2 regions of the Terribacillus aidingensis genome follow, and region 1 is predicted to be linked to the other one. Evidence: riboswitches for the same ligand, from Rfam matches in the RefSeq annotation. Region 1 holds a riboswitch; the other holds the start of a gene.
What was found. Region 1 has a riboswitch for cyclic di-GMP ahead of ABXS78_RS02885 (hypothetical protein). Riboswitches for the same ligand answer to the same signal wherever they lie in the genome.
Positions count from the first base shown of each region.

Region 2: linked by a shared signal. The riboswitch ahead of ABXS78_RS05125 (HD domain-containing phosphohydrolase) and the one ahead of ABXS78_RS02885 (hypothetical protein) in region 1 are both predicted to bind cyclic di-GMP.

Region 1 covers NZ_CP159996.1:508,663-516,721, reverse strand. Annotated here, with positions in the region: gene ABXS78_RS02900 (pyridoxal-dependent decarboxylase) at 1-1,469, opposite strand, end outside; gene ABXS78_RS02895 (methyl-accepting chemotaxis protein) at 1,756-2,880, opposite strand; gene ABXS78_RS02890 (hypothetical protein) at 2,925-3,635, opposite strand; gene ABXS78_RS02885 (hypothetical protein) at 3,678-4,046, opposite strand; cyclic di-GMP riboswitch class I at 4,153-4,239, opposite strand; gene ABXS78_RS02880 (hypothetical protein) at 4,831-5,019, opposite strand; gene ABXS78_RS02875 (HAMP domain-containing methyl-accepting chemotaxis protein) at 5,384-7,069, shown strand; gene ABXS78_RS02870 (hypothetical protein) at 7,181-7,600, opposite strand; gene ABXS78_RS02865 (response regulator transcription factor) at 7,852-8,059, opposite strand, start outside.
Region 2 covers NZ_CP159996.1:929,891-937,949, reverse strand. Annotated here, with positions in the region: gene ABXS78_RS05135 (sulfite exporter TauE/SafE family protein) at 1-258, shown strand, start outside; gene ABXS78_RS05130 (PrkA family serine protein kinase) at 299-2,194, opposite strand; gene ABXS78_RS05125 (HD domain-containing phosphohydrolase) at 2,291-3,313, opposite strand; cyclic di-GMP riboswitch class I at 3,368-3,453, opposite strand; partial or broken gene ABXS78_RS05120 (helix-turn-helix transcriptional regulator) at 3,525-3,728, opposite strand; gene trmL (tRNA (uridine(34)/cytosine(34)/5-carboxymethylaminomethyluridine(34)-2'-O)-methyltransferase TrmL) at 3,891-4,364, opposite strand; gene ABXS78_RS05110 (amidase domain-containing protein) at 4,420-5,271, opposite strand; gene nfsA (oxygen-insensitive NADPH nitroreductase) at 5,517-6,266, shown strand; gene ABXS78_RS05100 (methyl-accepting chemotaxis protein) at 6,293-7,117, opposite strand; gene queG (tRNA epoxyqueuosine(34) reductase QueG) at 7,296-8,059, opposite strand, start outside.

The DNA.
Region 1 (8,059 bases):
TTTTTTGTAAATCCAAAGTAGACGGTATCTCGTTCGGCTCCAATCATCTCTGCAAACCCGTCATTAAATTGATTAATTTCCGTCATTTCTTCTATAGTTAACAGTCCATTCAATTCACCATTCCATTTATTCTTCTCAGGATAAAAACGGAATGTTGTAATAGGAGAAACCTCATTCGTGATTGCCACATTCGGAAATTCCCTTTTTAGTGTCTCTCTAAATGCAATATTAACATGAATATAATTGGCTAAAAGCTTTTGATAGCCTTCAATTCCAAATGCTAGTAAAGATGCATAAATCGCCAAAGCACTTCCCATTCGCGAGCATTCGAGCGTGTAACCTGTATGATAACTACCATAACCGCGATTCCCAACATACGGCGTTTCTACTGCATCTAAATCAACATTCTTAAGATACTCTTTGTTTTTGATTAAAAATAAACTTGTGATATATGGCGTTTGTCCAAGCTTATGGAAATCAAAGACCATACTATCTGCAAGATTTATATTTTTAAATTTTTGTTGATAGGATTTCAATACCTCAATAACGTTGTCTGTAAATTGCAAAGTATTGCTTTCAAAGCTGTAATTATTAAAGAAAGTATACATGCCCCCCATAGCAGAGTCTGCATGGATATAAATTGGATCTATGCCATAGGTGCGTTCCATTTCTACCGCTATATGCTTAATCCCCTTAATGTCATCAACCCCAAATGTATCAGTAGTTCCCATTGTGGCAAGGACATAAAGCGGAACACCGCCTTTTGCAATAATATGCTCCATTTTTTCTTTTAAATCTTCTAGATTGATTGAATGATCAGCATTAACTTTCACTCGAATCATGTTTTCTATGCCAATCCCAGTTGCTTCTACAGATTTAAGCAGACTGTAGTGTGATAGCTCTGAACAGAAACAATAGAGATTTTGCGGTACACCATTTTGATTAGAGAACGGCTCGTAACGGGCAATGGCAAGACGTAAAGAGTTAAAGACAGCCCCTTGTCCTCCCCATGTTGTATATCCTGCGCTGATGCTTTCATCGTATCCGATAAGTTTGGATAGCATTGCAGCTACTTCGACTTCTGCTTTTGCTGCTGCTGGTCCCTCCACATCCCATAGATTATTACCATTAACTAAAACCATTACCAGATTACCAAGGATACTAGCAATATTGGGAAGGGGAGCTGCATTGGCTACATAGTTTCGATTGACGAACCGGTGCCCTTCTACTAATTTTAGAAGCTCCTGAACCACTTCCTCCATCGACACTCCTGTATTTGGAACAGACGCCTTTTGAATAACGCGATTATAGTAATCCTCCGTGTACTCAGGCATTTCTCCTAGCGTTAGTTTGTTAGGATCTTTTAATTCATCTATTTTTGTTAAAATCGACTTAAAAAAGGACAATAATTCCTCTCTTTGAAAGTCATTCCCGTCCATACTAGGATATAATTTTTGAATTTCCTTCATTATTTTACCTCCTAATGTCTAAATAATTATAGAAATTACTGATTGCGATTTTATGTATTAGGTAGAAAAGGGGATTGTTAGCTATAAGAACAAATTAAGACAAGCGCAAGTAATTTTCTCATAAGAAAAAGATCCCCTCCTTAATAAACAGATCAGAATGCTCTCTTTAATCTGTTTACTAAAAGGGGATCATCCCATATTAGATAAATTATGGAGAAGCCTTATATTTTCATTCGGTAAGGCGAATATTGTCAAACTGCTACCTTGACCTTTTATTCTGGCATTTTTAACTCGCTTTTACTTCCTCTGCTTTAACATCATCATTCTCTTTTAGTAGTTCGCCTACTACGTTTTTGTGGTTTATAAGATTTCTTGCTTTCTCAACCAGGTTTTGTATCGTATGAAGTTCCTCATCATTAATCTCAATTAGTTCCTCAAACATCTCCACCGATTCTCGTGAGATAGATGCAATCTCAACGATTGTTGTCATGATCTGTTGTGAAGCAGTAGATAATTCTTCTGTGTTTGCAGAAGAGTTCTCGTTGTTTTCAGCAATAATTTTTGTAGTAGATAGTATCTTTTCGAACATATTTCCAACCTCTAAAATGTCTGCATTCGTATCTTTAAATTCTTCGGTCCCCTGGTTCATTGACTTAACCACTATAGCTGTTTCTTCTTGTATATTTTTCACGATATGTGATACTTCTGAAGTAGATTGGCGAGTTTGTTCCGCTAATTTTCTTACCTCATCTGCAACAACAGCAAATCCTTTACCATTTTCGCCTGCTCGAGCAGCTTCTATCGCTGCATTCAGCGCCAGCAGATTAATTTGTTCAGAGATCTCTGTAATCACCTTAACAATACTGCTGATTTCATAAGATTTTTCTCCAAGTTTGTTTATGGCATTAGAGGTTGTATTTACTGTTTGATTAAATTGATCCATCTTTACCAAGGAATCTTTTAGTTTCTCATTTCCTTGCTGCGTTAATTCTAGCGTAGTAATGGATTGTTCTGAAATCTGATTAGATCTAACTGATAAATTTTCTATCGCTTGTGTCATTTCTTCCATGGAGGCAGCACTTTCTTCTGTGGCTACTAATTGTTTCTCTAATCCTCTGCCTACCTCGTCAATTGCTGCTCTGACAATATCAGCTTGTTCAGAAGCATATTCACCTGTTTCCGCAAGATTTACGCCTTTTTCATTCACATCTTTTGATAACGATAGTAGTTTCTTTTCTATATGGCTGAAGTTCTCAAGCTGCTGCTCATTCCCAGTGCGATTTAAAATAATTTCATCGCCACTGCCTGAAGTGTTAAATTGTGCACGACGTTTCAGTGCAACATATTGATAAGCAAAATAACCTAAAGCTATCAATAGAATGACTATTATTCCTATCAAGTAAAATTCCATGATAAATTAAACTCCTACTTTCTGTTTCAATCAGAATTATATTTTTATAGTTCTCTTATAATAATGTATGTTCCATCAGCTACATTCGCAGGAATGGCTTGCAGTTTGCTATTGTCTTTATACATATGAACAATATGATTACCTTCGATATCTTGGTATTTTTTCATGTTGTGATATTTTTCCATCACACGAATCGATTTAGGGTTTGTCGCTTCGCCCACTACTGCCTTCAGCCCCTGCTTCGCTGCTTTTGTAATCAATCTATTTCCTAATTGCTTAATTACTTCATGACGCTCTTGTTCAGCTATCACGCCCAACATAAATAGGTGCAACATATCCCCATCGGAAATATCTTTTCCGCTACGTCTTTTATAGTCTTCGATAAAGCGTTTATCTACGTCTTCCAGTACGTGAAGAATAACATTCATATCATAGAAAGAACCTTCGAATACATCCTCTCCGATAATTTCGGGTGCATTGGTATCACCGGCAAGTACACCTACAACATGATTATCAGTGTCTAGAGCGACTGCGCAATATCCTTGGTCTACAGTTGAATCCAAATAATCCTTGGTAAAAGCATAGAAATCTTCATACGCTATACTTAATTGTCCAACCATCGGTTCCTGAACCCATTTCCCTGCAACATCTACACCAATAAATGTACGGGCAAGACATTCGGCAGCTTTTTGAATCATTTCTGTTTGATTCTTTGTTAAAATTTCATATGTATACAATTCCTGTGTTGCTTGCATGTTTTAATCTCCCTTTTCACTGCAAATTTGGCGAACCGGATGTTACATAGAATGATTTACTTTATCCATAAACCTTCCCGTGAATTCAATTCTTTCAAGGGCGTTCCTAATTTGCACTTGAGCGATTTTAGAAGAAGGTTTTATTACAATTGTATCTTTAAAACCTAAAGTAGAATAGAATTGCATTGTTTGTTCCAACTGCGGTACAACCTTCGAAGGTACAGGTGTTTGATGAGTTCCATCGACAACAAAAGTATAATCCTTTCTAGATACTTTATTGATCGTATCCTGCAAATCGACCATATATCCTTCTGCATCTTCCTCCCTCATTAATCCATGCACCTGGACATGTACTTCTTTGGAATTTTCATCAATCGCCATCTTATACTTCTTTTTATCTACTACTATCATTTCGTTCGCTCCTTTTTCTATAGGCCTGGTAAAACTATAATTACCGCTTAAGTGTGAAAAAAGCTATCCTAATATAGACAAGGATAGCCAATGATATAATTTCATACTTGGCAACCCGACTATCATTATCCATACGGATATTAGACTCGTAGCTTTGCGTCCCTATCTTTCGATAAGTTTGCCTAATAATTTTGATTTATAGTTCTAAATACACCACGCCACAACTTCACGTTCCCTTTCGCATTATAAATTACTCATATTTTCTTGTCTAATTATAACTAATTCCCCTATTTATAGGTATATTAATTCATCAACCACCACTTAAAGGATGTTTTCGAAGGTCTTATTTACTATGCATTAAAACCACCTGCCTCCCTTATATCGGTCAACTACAGACAATTTAAATAGAAATTGTTAAATGTTTAAAGATGTTCACGATATAGTATCGTTCCAGCTAGTTCAAAAGAATAAGAGAGTCCCCATACAAACATTTAATCAATATTCCAAATATAATTGTTAACCAAAAAATCTCACCTCTGTTTCTCAATCTCAATTGGCTGGGTACTACTCGATTAGCTTTTTTCAAAACGGAAAAAATTGCCTCTTGTAAAGCTGTACACTTGAGAGGCTAGTAACTGCCTATATGTCTTATTCCTACCACTCATTACTTTCACTAATAAAAGAATGTTTTTATAGTGCACCACTTTAATTCTAAATGGGTGTTCATGTAGTACTGAATTTAAAAAAGGCGAACCACAAAGGAACGCCTTTCAGCCACTATATATTATTCAGATTGATCTGTATCTTCTTCTCTATCATCAGTATCTTGCTCTTGATCTTGATCTTGTTCCTGTTCTTGCTCTTGTTCCTCCATTTGCTCATCATCAGCTGGATCTTCATCGTCACCATCATTACATGCCGCCAACATAAGAACTGAAACCATTCCCAATGCTACCATCCATTTTTTCAGCATTGAAACCTCTCCCTTTAGAAAATTAAGGTACATAAGTAAGATACCAGAGGACTGTTAAGAAGAGGTCAATTCATTGTAAACAGGCTGTTAATGAGAACGATCATTATTGACGCTAATCGACATGAAAGAGGCAGTTATTTAACAATTTTAGTGAGCTACAGATTAATCTGTAGCTTTTTAATTCAACTGAAACACCTAGCTCTCTTGTTATATCTCGTAAGAGCCTTTAAGATTGCCTAGGTTGGTCGATATATATACCGTGCATATTAATTAATCAGAAAGAAATATCTTGGTTTGGGAGCCTTAATAGTTTTAAGCAGCTAATTAATATGTAGAGCTTTTTTTATTAGAAAGGAATTTAATCGTGAAAATCAAAACAAAACTTCTTGGTATAATTTCAATTTTAATATTTTCCTTATTACTAATTGGGGTTTCCTCCATCTTCATCAATTCTTCCATTACAGAGAAGAATGATATCCTAAAGGATAAAATGGAGTTTCAAAACAAAATCAAACATGTCCAGTATAGACTAGCTGGCTTATCGAATGATGAAAGAGGTTTTCTCATCACTGGCGAACAGGATTTCTCTGATGGAATGGAAGAGAAATCCGAGGATATCTTCTCAACTTTAGATGAATTGGAATCACTCATCCACAATAAGGATTATTTGACGAACGTAAATGATATTCGGGATAACTTTTCAGAGTTTTGGAGTATGAATCAGGAAGTAGTAACTCAATTTGCCTCCAATCCCGAACAAGCAGAATCACTTCACTTAGGAGAGGAAAGAACATTACGGAAGGAATTACTAGATCCATCCGTAAATGAGTTAGTCGATCAATTGAATAATGATGTGAATGATTTAGAAGCAGATATTCATAGATATGGAACTGTAAGTGGATGGTTCATTAGTTTAGTTACAATAATTTCCATTATATTAGGTATCCTTTTGAGTATGCTGCTTCTGAAATCCATCCTGGTGCCTCTTAGAAGTTTAAATAGGCAGCTTGAGGATATTGCACAGGGAGATGCGGACCTGACTCAAAAAGTCGCAGTCAAAAGTAAGGATGAATTTGGTCAGCTTGCCGCATCCTTTAATGCTTTTGTTCACTCACTGGCAGGTATCGTAAAGCAGATCAGCAGTTCATCCCAACAGGTCGCGGCCGCTTCAGAAGAATTATCGGCAAGCTCTGAACAGTCTAGAGCTACTTCAGACCAAATCTCACAATCCATGAAGGAAATTGCTTTAACTAGTACAAATCAAAGTAACATGACAGAACAGAGCTCTGGATCCATAACAGAGATTTTAGAGAGCCTTTCCAATGTAGCTGACAACACAAACCGCATTGCTGAAAATTCCTCCTTTATGAAGGATAAAGCAGAGCTGGGTGTCTCTTCTGTAAATATGATGTCAGAACAAATGACTGTAATCAATCACTCTGTCCAAGAAGCTGGGAGCGGATTAGAGTCATTAGTGAGAAGCACAACAGAAATAAGTCACATGTCCTCTCTCATCACAGACATCTCGGAACAAACCAATCTCCTTGCATTAAATGCAGCCATTGAAGCTGCACGAGCCGGTGAACAAGGAAAAGGTTTTGCCGTTGTAGCCGAAGAAGTCCGAAAGCTGGCTGATGAAACAAACCAATCTGCCAGCCATATTAAGCACTTAGTTTCCACAATAGAAACGGACTCAAAAGATACCGTAGTCAATATCCATAATGTGCAGAAAAATGTGGATTCAGGCATGAATTACGCTAACGAAAGCCAGCAGCAGTTTAACGAGATATTAAATCTTGTTGGACAGATAACAGCCCAGATTCAAGAAGTTGCAGCTGCCACCCAGCAATTAACTGCAGGTGTAGAAGTAGTGCAGCATAGTCTTTCAACTCTTGAAACAGGAACAAAAGAAACATCATCCAGCTCCAAGGCTGTTGCTTCAGCAACAGACGAACAATTAAGTTCTATGGAAGATATTTCGAATGCTGCTGTTTCTCTTTCGGATTTAGCTGAGGAATTGCAAATTATTGTGAACCGGTTCAAATATTAAACAGCACTTCACCATAAAAAATCTCTCAGAAAAATCTGAGAGATCTTTTATGTAGGCTTTGTAACATATTTTACACCTTTCATGCTACTAGCAGCATGACTACCTCTGGAGTTATAAACAAAAGAAGCAAGCTGTTTTGTAAAAGCATGCTTCGCCTCTTTTAATCAAATCCACTTGATGATTAAGTATTAAGTTGCATTCACTCTGCAAACAGAGCCGCTCCTTAAAAAGAAACCGGAAGTGAAGGCAGGGCTTGAGCTGCAAGCTTAAATTGCCATTTGACGCTCTCCCTAGTGATGTGGCATGCGCTTTAGCAGGGTTGTAAACGCTATATCTCCTTCCATACTGGCTAGAGGTGCACCTAAACACATATAACACCGTTTCCAAAGGCGACATACGTTTAATTTGACGTGTAATATCAAGCTCTTGCGCGTTTGTAAAATGTTGCTCATCTTGATTCGCTGATTTCATTAAGGGAAGGAGCAAATCTCCTTTCTTAATCTGCTTTCCGCCAAGTTCGAGATCTTTCATAGCATAACGAGGACTAGACAGGTAAATCTTCCATTTCAACCATCTTCCATCATCAGCTCACTATCACACTATCTTTTTCGCTATACCCTTTTATTTATTAACTTCACATACTGCGAGGTACTCTCCACTTTTTTTAGCTTATCCGAAAACCTCACTATGTTAACTGTTCTCTCTTGTGTTCCATATTCCTGCTCAACAATCAAGCTCTATTTTGTCATGCTTTATTTTAAGGCAAACATACATGCTGTTAGCTAATCCTGTAAAGATATGATTCCAGCTTGGATTGCCAGAGCTGCAGCTTCCGCACGGGAACTGACTCCTAATTTATTGTAAATATCAGTAAGCCTTGCTTTAACAGTTCTTTCAGAGATTTTAAGATCAATCGCGATTTCTTTACTCTTTGCACCCCTTGCTACAGCTTCCAATACATCAATTTCTTTACGCGACAAATAAATCTTT
Region 2 (8,059 bases), 420 kb from region 1:
CTTATCCTGCTCGGACTGTCCGCGCAGCAATCAGCAGGCACAACGATGATGATCATTATTCCAATCGCCTTGGCTGGCGGAGTCGGCTATGCACAGCTCGGTTTCCTTGATATCAAATTACTATTGGAAGTAGTTGCAGGAACGATGATCGGTTCCTATGTCGGAGCCAAATTCACAAAACGTGTTCGTCCAGTCTACTTGAAGACAGCGATGGTATTGCTTCCGATATTTGCAGGTTTCTTACTATTATCTGCATAAATCACATAAATAAGCCGCCGGGATCCCGGCGGCTTATCTATTATCTGTTCAACAAACTTCCTACATAGCGGAGCAGGTCGTTTGCCGATGTGGAATTATAATCATATTCATCGATCAATGTTGCGACTACTTCATTCATTTTCTTCAACTGCTGCTCATCTGGCGTTTTTGTGGACGTTGTGATCTTTACTACATCCTTCAGATCAGCAAACAGCTTTTTCTGGATTGCTTCCCTAAGCCGTTCATGGGATTGATAGTCGAACTTTTTCCCTTTACGTGCATACGCCGAGATTCGGATAAGGATTTCTTCACGGAAAGCTTTCTTCGCATTCTCCGAAATCCCAATTTGCTCCTCGATGGAACGCATCAGCTTTTCATCAGAAGGCATTTCCTCCCCTGTCAGCGGATCATGCAGTTTTGTCTTATTACAATAAGCTTCTACATTATCCAGATAGTTATCCATCAATGTTTTAGCTGATTCTTCATAAGAATAGACGAATGCTTTCTGTACTTCTTTCTTCGCAATTTCATCATATTCCTTACGTGCTACTGCGATGTAGTTCAAGTAACGTTCGCGGTCTTCTTTCGATATGGATGCATGACTGCTAAGGCCATCCTTCAAGGAACGAAGTACATCCAATGCACTGATCGAACGCATTTCCTTTTTAATGATCGTACTGGAAATTCGGTTGATCACATAGCGCGGATCAATGCCGCTCATCCCTTCATCGCTGTGTTCTTTTTTCAGTTCCTGGATATCTGCGTCGCTGAATCCTTCCAGCTGCTTCCCATTATAAAGATGCATTTTCTTCAGCAGGCTGATACCGCCTTGGTTCGATTCTTTCAATCTCGTAAGAATTGTGAACATCGCAGCAATCTTCAGTGTGTGCGGTGCGATATGGACATCCTTAATATCACTTTCCGAGATCATCTTCTGATAGATTTTCTCTTCTTCATCCACCTTAAGATTATAAGGAACCGGCATGACGATCATCCGGGAATGCAATGCTTCATTCTTCTTATTGGAAATAAATGAACGATACTCTGATTCGTTCGTGTGCGCCACGATTAATTCATCCGCACTGATTAACGCAAAGCGGCCGGCTTTGAAGTTGCCTTCCTGCGTCAATGAAAGCAAATGCCAAAGAAACTTCTCGTCGCATTTCAGCATTTCCTGAAATTCCATCAAGCCGCGATTGGCTTTGTTGAGCTCTCCGTCAAAGCGATAAGCCCTGGGATCCGATTCTGATCCATATTCCGCGATTGTGGAGAAATCAATGGAACCAGTCAAGTCGGCAATATCCTGTGATTTTGGATCGGAAGGACTAAATGTACCGATTCCTGATCGTTTATCTTCGGAAAAGAAAATCCGTTCAACAATGACATCTTCTATTCTTCCATCATACTCTTCTTCCAGACGCATTAGATTTAATGGGGAAAGATTCCCCTCAATCCGGATTCCATATTCGTCCTCGAATTCCTTGCGAAGATGAGCAGGAATAAGATGGAGCGGATCCTCATGCATCGGGCAGCCTTTTATGGCATAAACTGCACCCTCATCTGTCAGTGTATATTCCTCCAGCCCACGTTTGAGCAGGCTGACGAGCGTGGATTTCCCTCCGCTTACCGGTCCCATGAGCAGAAGAATCCGTTTGCGTACATCCAGTCTCCGAGCTGCCGGATGGAAGTATTCTTCTACCAGCTTTTCAAGCGGTTCTTCCAAACCGAATAATGCATCCTTGAAGAAGCTATATTTTTTCACACCATCTTCTTCTTCAATGCCTTTATGCTTGATCATATTATATACACGGGAATGTGCAGATTGAGCAAGATAAGGCCGGTCTTTCAACAAACGCAGATAATCAGCGAGCGTTCCTTCCCAGTGGAGCTTCTCTTGTTCCTGGCGATACTGCTGTACCTTATCCAATATATTCATCATTCATTAACCTCCCAGGCATTGTTAAACAAAAGGCGATTACCTTAATGTATGCCCAGGGTTTGGCTATCATGCCAGCAAATCCATAAACGACGCTTACGGCTTCTGCTTCCATCCTATTTCCATATACGATTCATTCGTATATTTATCCAGCATGACATCATCAAGCTGAATTGTTTTCTTATCATTAGGGAAAATATGCATAAGCTGTGCCAGTTTCTTCACTATTTTCTTTGGATATGCTTCCGACATTTCCAGCATCAGCTGAATAGCTTCTGCTGCAGGAAGGACTTCCCGATAAGTGCGGGAAAGGGTCAAAGCAGAAAACGTGTCGACGACAGCTAATATTTGCAAATCCACTCCTAGTTCCGGCAAATAAGCACCATCCGGATAGCCTTGTCGATTCAGCCGTTCGTGATGACTTCGCGCATAGCGGCCGAGTAAAGGCTCACCTGCCTGATGCAGGAGTGTCTCTCCTTTGACCGTATGTGTTTGTACAATCTCATATTCCTCTTTTGTCAGTGACGTTGTTTTATCAAGAATTTCCCGAGGTATATCAAGCTTGCCGATATCGTGAAATAAATATCCTGTTGCACAAAGATCCAGCTGAACGACATTCATATGATAAGCGAGCATCGTGCCGATCACAAAAACGTCCAAGGAATGGATGAAAGCGTACGGATCTCTTTGCTCAAGCATATGCCAAAGACTGCTTCTTCCCATCGTCTTCAGGCTTTTGATATACAAATCCTTCAAGAAACGGATGCTTTCTTCCTCATAAAGCAGTTTTCCATAGCGGTACTCAAAAGCGATATAAGATAGATTTGTGTAAAAATGCTTTTCCATACTCCGCTTATATGTTGCTTGATGATCCATTTCTTTCTCTTGCAGCTGCAGGATCATCTGCTGGAGACGATCAGCCTTACTGAATAGATCAGCAGTTTCCTCTTCCGCCGTTTCCACGATGACGGACGGCACTCTGTTGTGCTTCAGCCGTTCCAGTAAAGCTGCAGTAATGACTGTTCCTTTATCCAGTTTTGTCTTGTCTGCCAGAACAATGTCACTGCCCAAAAAATCACCTAGTAGTATATCTTGGATGCGTTTACGTTTTAAGATCAATTTCATTCTCCTTTTTCAAAAAAAGCTGCCACATCTGGCAGCCTGAGAATCCATTTTCGCAACTGGCTGGCATAGAATCTCATTCCTTAGCCCCTCAAGTTTTGCGTAACTGCCTTTCAACAGTGCTGCCGTATATGTATGTAATTGTTTCCTGGTTGTGTTCTGCTGACAAATCAAGCAGCTTATAATAGTCCTCTTTTGTTGGCAGAAGGTCCACCATTTCCACATTCAGTGCTATCGCCAACTTACTGATGCCCACAAAAGAAATATTTCGCTTACCGTTTTCAATATCGGAGTAGTACGATCGATTAAAACCCGCCATGCCAGCCAATTCCTCCTGTGTCAGCATCTGTTTTTTTCTCAGATATCGAAGCTTATCCCCAAATGCCCGAAGCAATAGCGTGTAATCTCTCATATTATTCATGCACTCCATTATACCTCGTTACCTCAGTAAATCCACCGGATATAAGTGACATTAGTATAATGCTACCAAATAAAACAGGTTAAAGTACTATATTTACTCCCTTTCATCCATGTCTAAACAACTATAAAAAATAAACTGCACACAAGGTGCAGTTTAGGATAACCCATCGAAGCCCTGCTGACGAAGAGCTTCATAAATGATAATTGCAGCAGTATTAGACAGATTCAAAGATCGAACTTTATCTGTCATATGAATACGAAGGCATTGCTCCTCTTTTCCTACTAGCAAATCCTTTGGAATGCCAGTCGACTCCCGTCCGAAAACGAATAGCAGATCTTGATCTGTGTTACTGAAATCATAATCTGAATAATGCTTGGTACCGAAGTTTTCTATATAATAAAAGACACCTTCCGGAAATTTTTCATATAACTCTTCTATACTATCGTAGTAATGGATATCCACGTCATGCCAATAATCCAATCCTGATCTTCTCAGCATTTTGTCATCCGTCGAGAAACCAAGCGGACGAATCAGATGCAAAGCCGTATCTGTCGCAAGGCAGGTACGAGCAATGTTCCCTGTATTAGCTGGAATTTCTGGCTGGAATAGTACGATATGTCTTGGCATATACTTTCACCTCTGCTTTTCTACTTTCAACCTTACCAGTATAGCATAGCAGAGATCATAGCCCAATCTGGAAAAATTTATATACAACGTTCTTTGTATATGCCGGGGAATCAACGTAAGCCCAATGACGCATTCTGCTGTTGGCAGTATGAGCATTCACCAATGGCTCACCCTGCGCGTTCCGGGCTACCACTATCGTATTGTGATTGTAGTTCCCATCACCCTCAAAATCATAGCAAATCACATCCCCAGGCCGCAGCAGTCTTGCATCGGCTACTTCCTTGCCTCGTAACCCTTGTTTTGATCCGCTCAAATACCACCGCAAAGCATTCGCCACTGTAAAACTATAGCTCCAATTTTCTCCATTAAACCACCATCCTGAATTCCGATCCGGTTCTCCCCGCATTGGTGCTCCGCCCGCCCGCAGGCACTGGGAAACGTAATTTGTACAGTCTACTTCAAATTTCTTATAGGCAGGGTTATAATCATTCCACCATCGCTCGGCATACTGAACCGCCGCTCGTCTGTCGTAGGTGAATTGCCGGTCAAAATCCTGATCATTGCTTTCATAGACGACAAGTCCCTGGACATGAGGCTGAACAGCATCCTCTACTCGCTCATCATGAATAATCTGCCCATCACGCATACGTGCTATATGTGTATGCACTTCTTCTTCATGATACGTAGCATGCTGCTTATGCACGAGAAAAGTTGCACATAAGCGGTAGGTAATGATATCTTCTTCCCCATCATGCTCTTCGCTCAGGATTATTCCTTCTCCTCGAATCTGGGCAACCTTCGCTCCATCCTTTTCATGGGAAGCAATTCGGTTTACGAGCCAATTCCCAGCTTTCTTCCCGTCGACTTCCTGCATCCAATAATCCGCCAGCTGTTCACTCTTCCCCATCTCTATCCCTCCTGTTCTTCCTTCGATATGACATGGCATATCCCCGCAGGAGGAGCAAGCCTCCTACTACGAATACGGATAAAATAGTCATGAATGTCTCCATGCTCCCACCTCACTTGTATGTATGTAGAATCATGACAGTATATGCTTCATCAGCTTGACTGATTCTATTTATGAAAGCGCAAACATTTTTAGTTACAAATGTGACAAATTTGTGTATCCTTATAAAAAAGGGGGAGAATACGATGTCTGATGTTTTGCAAACCATCCTTAGCCACAAATCAGTAAGATCATTTACGACCGAGCGCCTTACAGAGGAACAGATAAAGGAACTTGTCTCCGCTGCTCAAGCAGCATCCACGTCGAGCTTCCTCCAGGCCTATTCGATCATTGGTGTGAGCGATCCTTTAGTGAAAAAGGAGCTTAGCACATATGCTGGCAGCCAGGAGTACGTCGTTAATAATGGCCACTTCTTTGTTTTTTGTGCTGATTTCTACCGCCATAAGGAAATGGCTAAAAATTTGCGAGCCGATATTTCCGAAACGATTCAAGGCACGGAAGCTTTGCTGATCGGTACTATCGACGCCTCACTGGCCGCCCAAAATCTAGCCATTGCAGCAGAATCGATGGGATTGGGCATTTGTTACATAGGCGGGCTCCGAAATAATCTGGCAGGCGTTTCTGCAAGCCTCGGCGTACCTGCACATGTATTGCCGCTGTTCGGGATTGCCGTCGGTTATCCGGAGAAAGTAAATGAAAAGAAACCACGGCTGCCGTTCGGAAGTGTATATCATGAAAATAGATATAATGTGGATAAAGGCATGCTGAATGCCCAGCTGGAGGAATATGACCGTACTATTCAATCATATTATGTGGATCGGACTGTAAATAGCCGGAAGACAACCTGGACCGAGCAGACGACAGATAATCTTCGTATCCCGAAACGTGTATATATGAAGGACTTCATTACGCAGAAGGGTTGGGCAAAGCATTAAAATAAGGCCGCTGCAGCGGCCTTATTTTATGAGGATGTAATTGTTTTAAAAAATGACTCCATATCTTCACCTAAGTGATGGAGCTGGTCGATAAGCAAGCTGAAGTTGTTGACTAGATCTGCTTGCTCACCAGATGCGTTCCGTATTTGCTCTACACTTCCTGATAGCGCTGTAATATTATTTTTAATATTCTCCAGTGAGATGCTCATACTTTTCGTAACATCTGTCGTTTGGGAAGACAGCTTCCTCACTTCACTTGCAACTACAGCAAAACCTGCACCAGCTTCCCCTGCTCGGGCTGCTTCAATCGACGCATTCAAACCCAGGATATTGGTTTGCTGCTGGATTTGGGAAATCTCACTTATTGACCCAACTGTCGTTTCTGTCAGCAGCATGGATTCCTGAGATTGTGCTGCAATCTCTTCGCTTGAGGCCGCTAGCTCTTCTGAATGAGCCGAAACGGTATGCAGTTTATCCTGGAGTCCATCAATTATTTGACGCAGATTGCCAATGTAACCTTCCATTTTTTCTTGAGCATCCAGTGGAATAGCAATTGCAAATGCGCCAACAACCTCTTTATTGTCGCTCCGAATCGGAAAGGACTTCGCATGCAGGGGAATACCATACACTCCCTTAGGTAATAAAACCGAACCATATCGACCCGCTAATGCAGCTTCTAGGTTTTTATCCCCGGCTGGTATCGGACTTCCTACATGTATTCCAAAATCCACCTTTCCAGTAGGCAGATAGCTTAAGAATTTTTCTCTATCTGTAATTCCGATCATCGTATCGGTACCGATCATTTTTTGCAGATCCTCTGCTGACTCAACTAAACTATGTAATAATTCCATTCTGATCCCTTCATTTCTTATACACTTATTTGACAGTATCAGGATAATAGTTTTAGGTATTTTATACCACTTAAAACACAAAAAAATATCCTTGTATTCCATCTCGGTATTAAATACCCAGTCTTTTAAATAGCTAAACCTTGAAAACAAAAAAGGAGCATATATTTATGCCCCTTTTTCAGTGTGCCTCTGCATATTCCTTTTCAAACTGCAGTCCTTTACGCATTTCTTCAAGTACTTGTTCGTCCTGCTCCTTGTCCATTGCTTTTCTAACTGCATCAAAACCTTCCGGCAACCCAATCTTACCAATTGCCCAAGCTGCTGTTCCGCGAATGACAGGTCGTGGATCTTGTTCCATCAGCTCTATCAAATCCGGCACAGCAGATGTGGTTTTATAATGCGCAATGGCCAGTATTGCATTTCGCTGAATCGGTTTCTTGCCGCGCCAAGAACCAGAAATCAGACCAAATTTCGCTTTAAACTCTTTATTCGACATCTTGAGTAAGGGTTTCAGCAGCGGTTTCACGACTTCCGGATCTGGCTCCATCTCTTCGTGAAGATGGAAATCCATGCCTTTGTTCTTTGGACAAACAAGCTGGCATGTATCACAGCCATAGATACGGTTTCCAATTTTAGAACGAAACTCATCTGGCAGGAAATCTTTCGTCTGAGTAAGATAGGCGATACAGCGCTGTGCGTTCAGCTGGCCGCCTTGGACAAGCGCGCCTGTTGGACAGGAATCAATACATTTTGTGCATGTTCCGCAGCTATCTTCTACAGCTTCATCCGGTAAAAATGGAATGTTGGTAATTACTTCTCCAAGATACACATACGATCCGAATTCAGGTGTAATGACAAAGCTGTTTTTGGCACTGAAACCGATACCTGCCCGCTCCGCTACAGCTCGGTCGGATAACTCTCCTGTATCAACCATTGAACGAT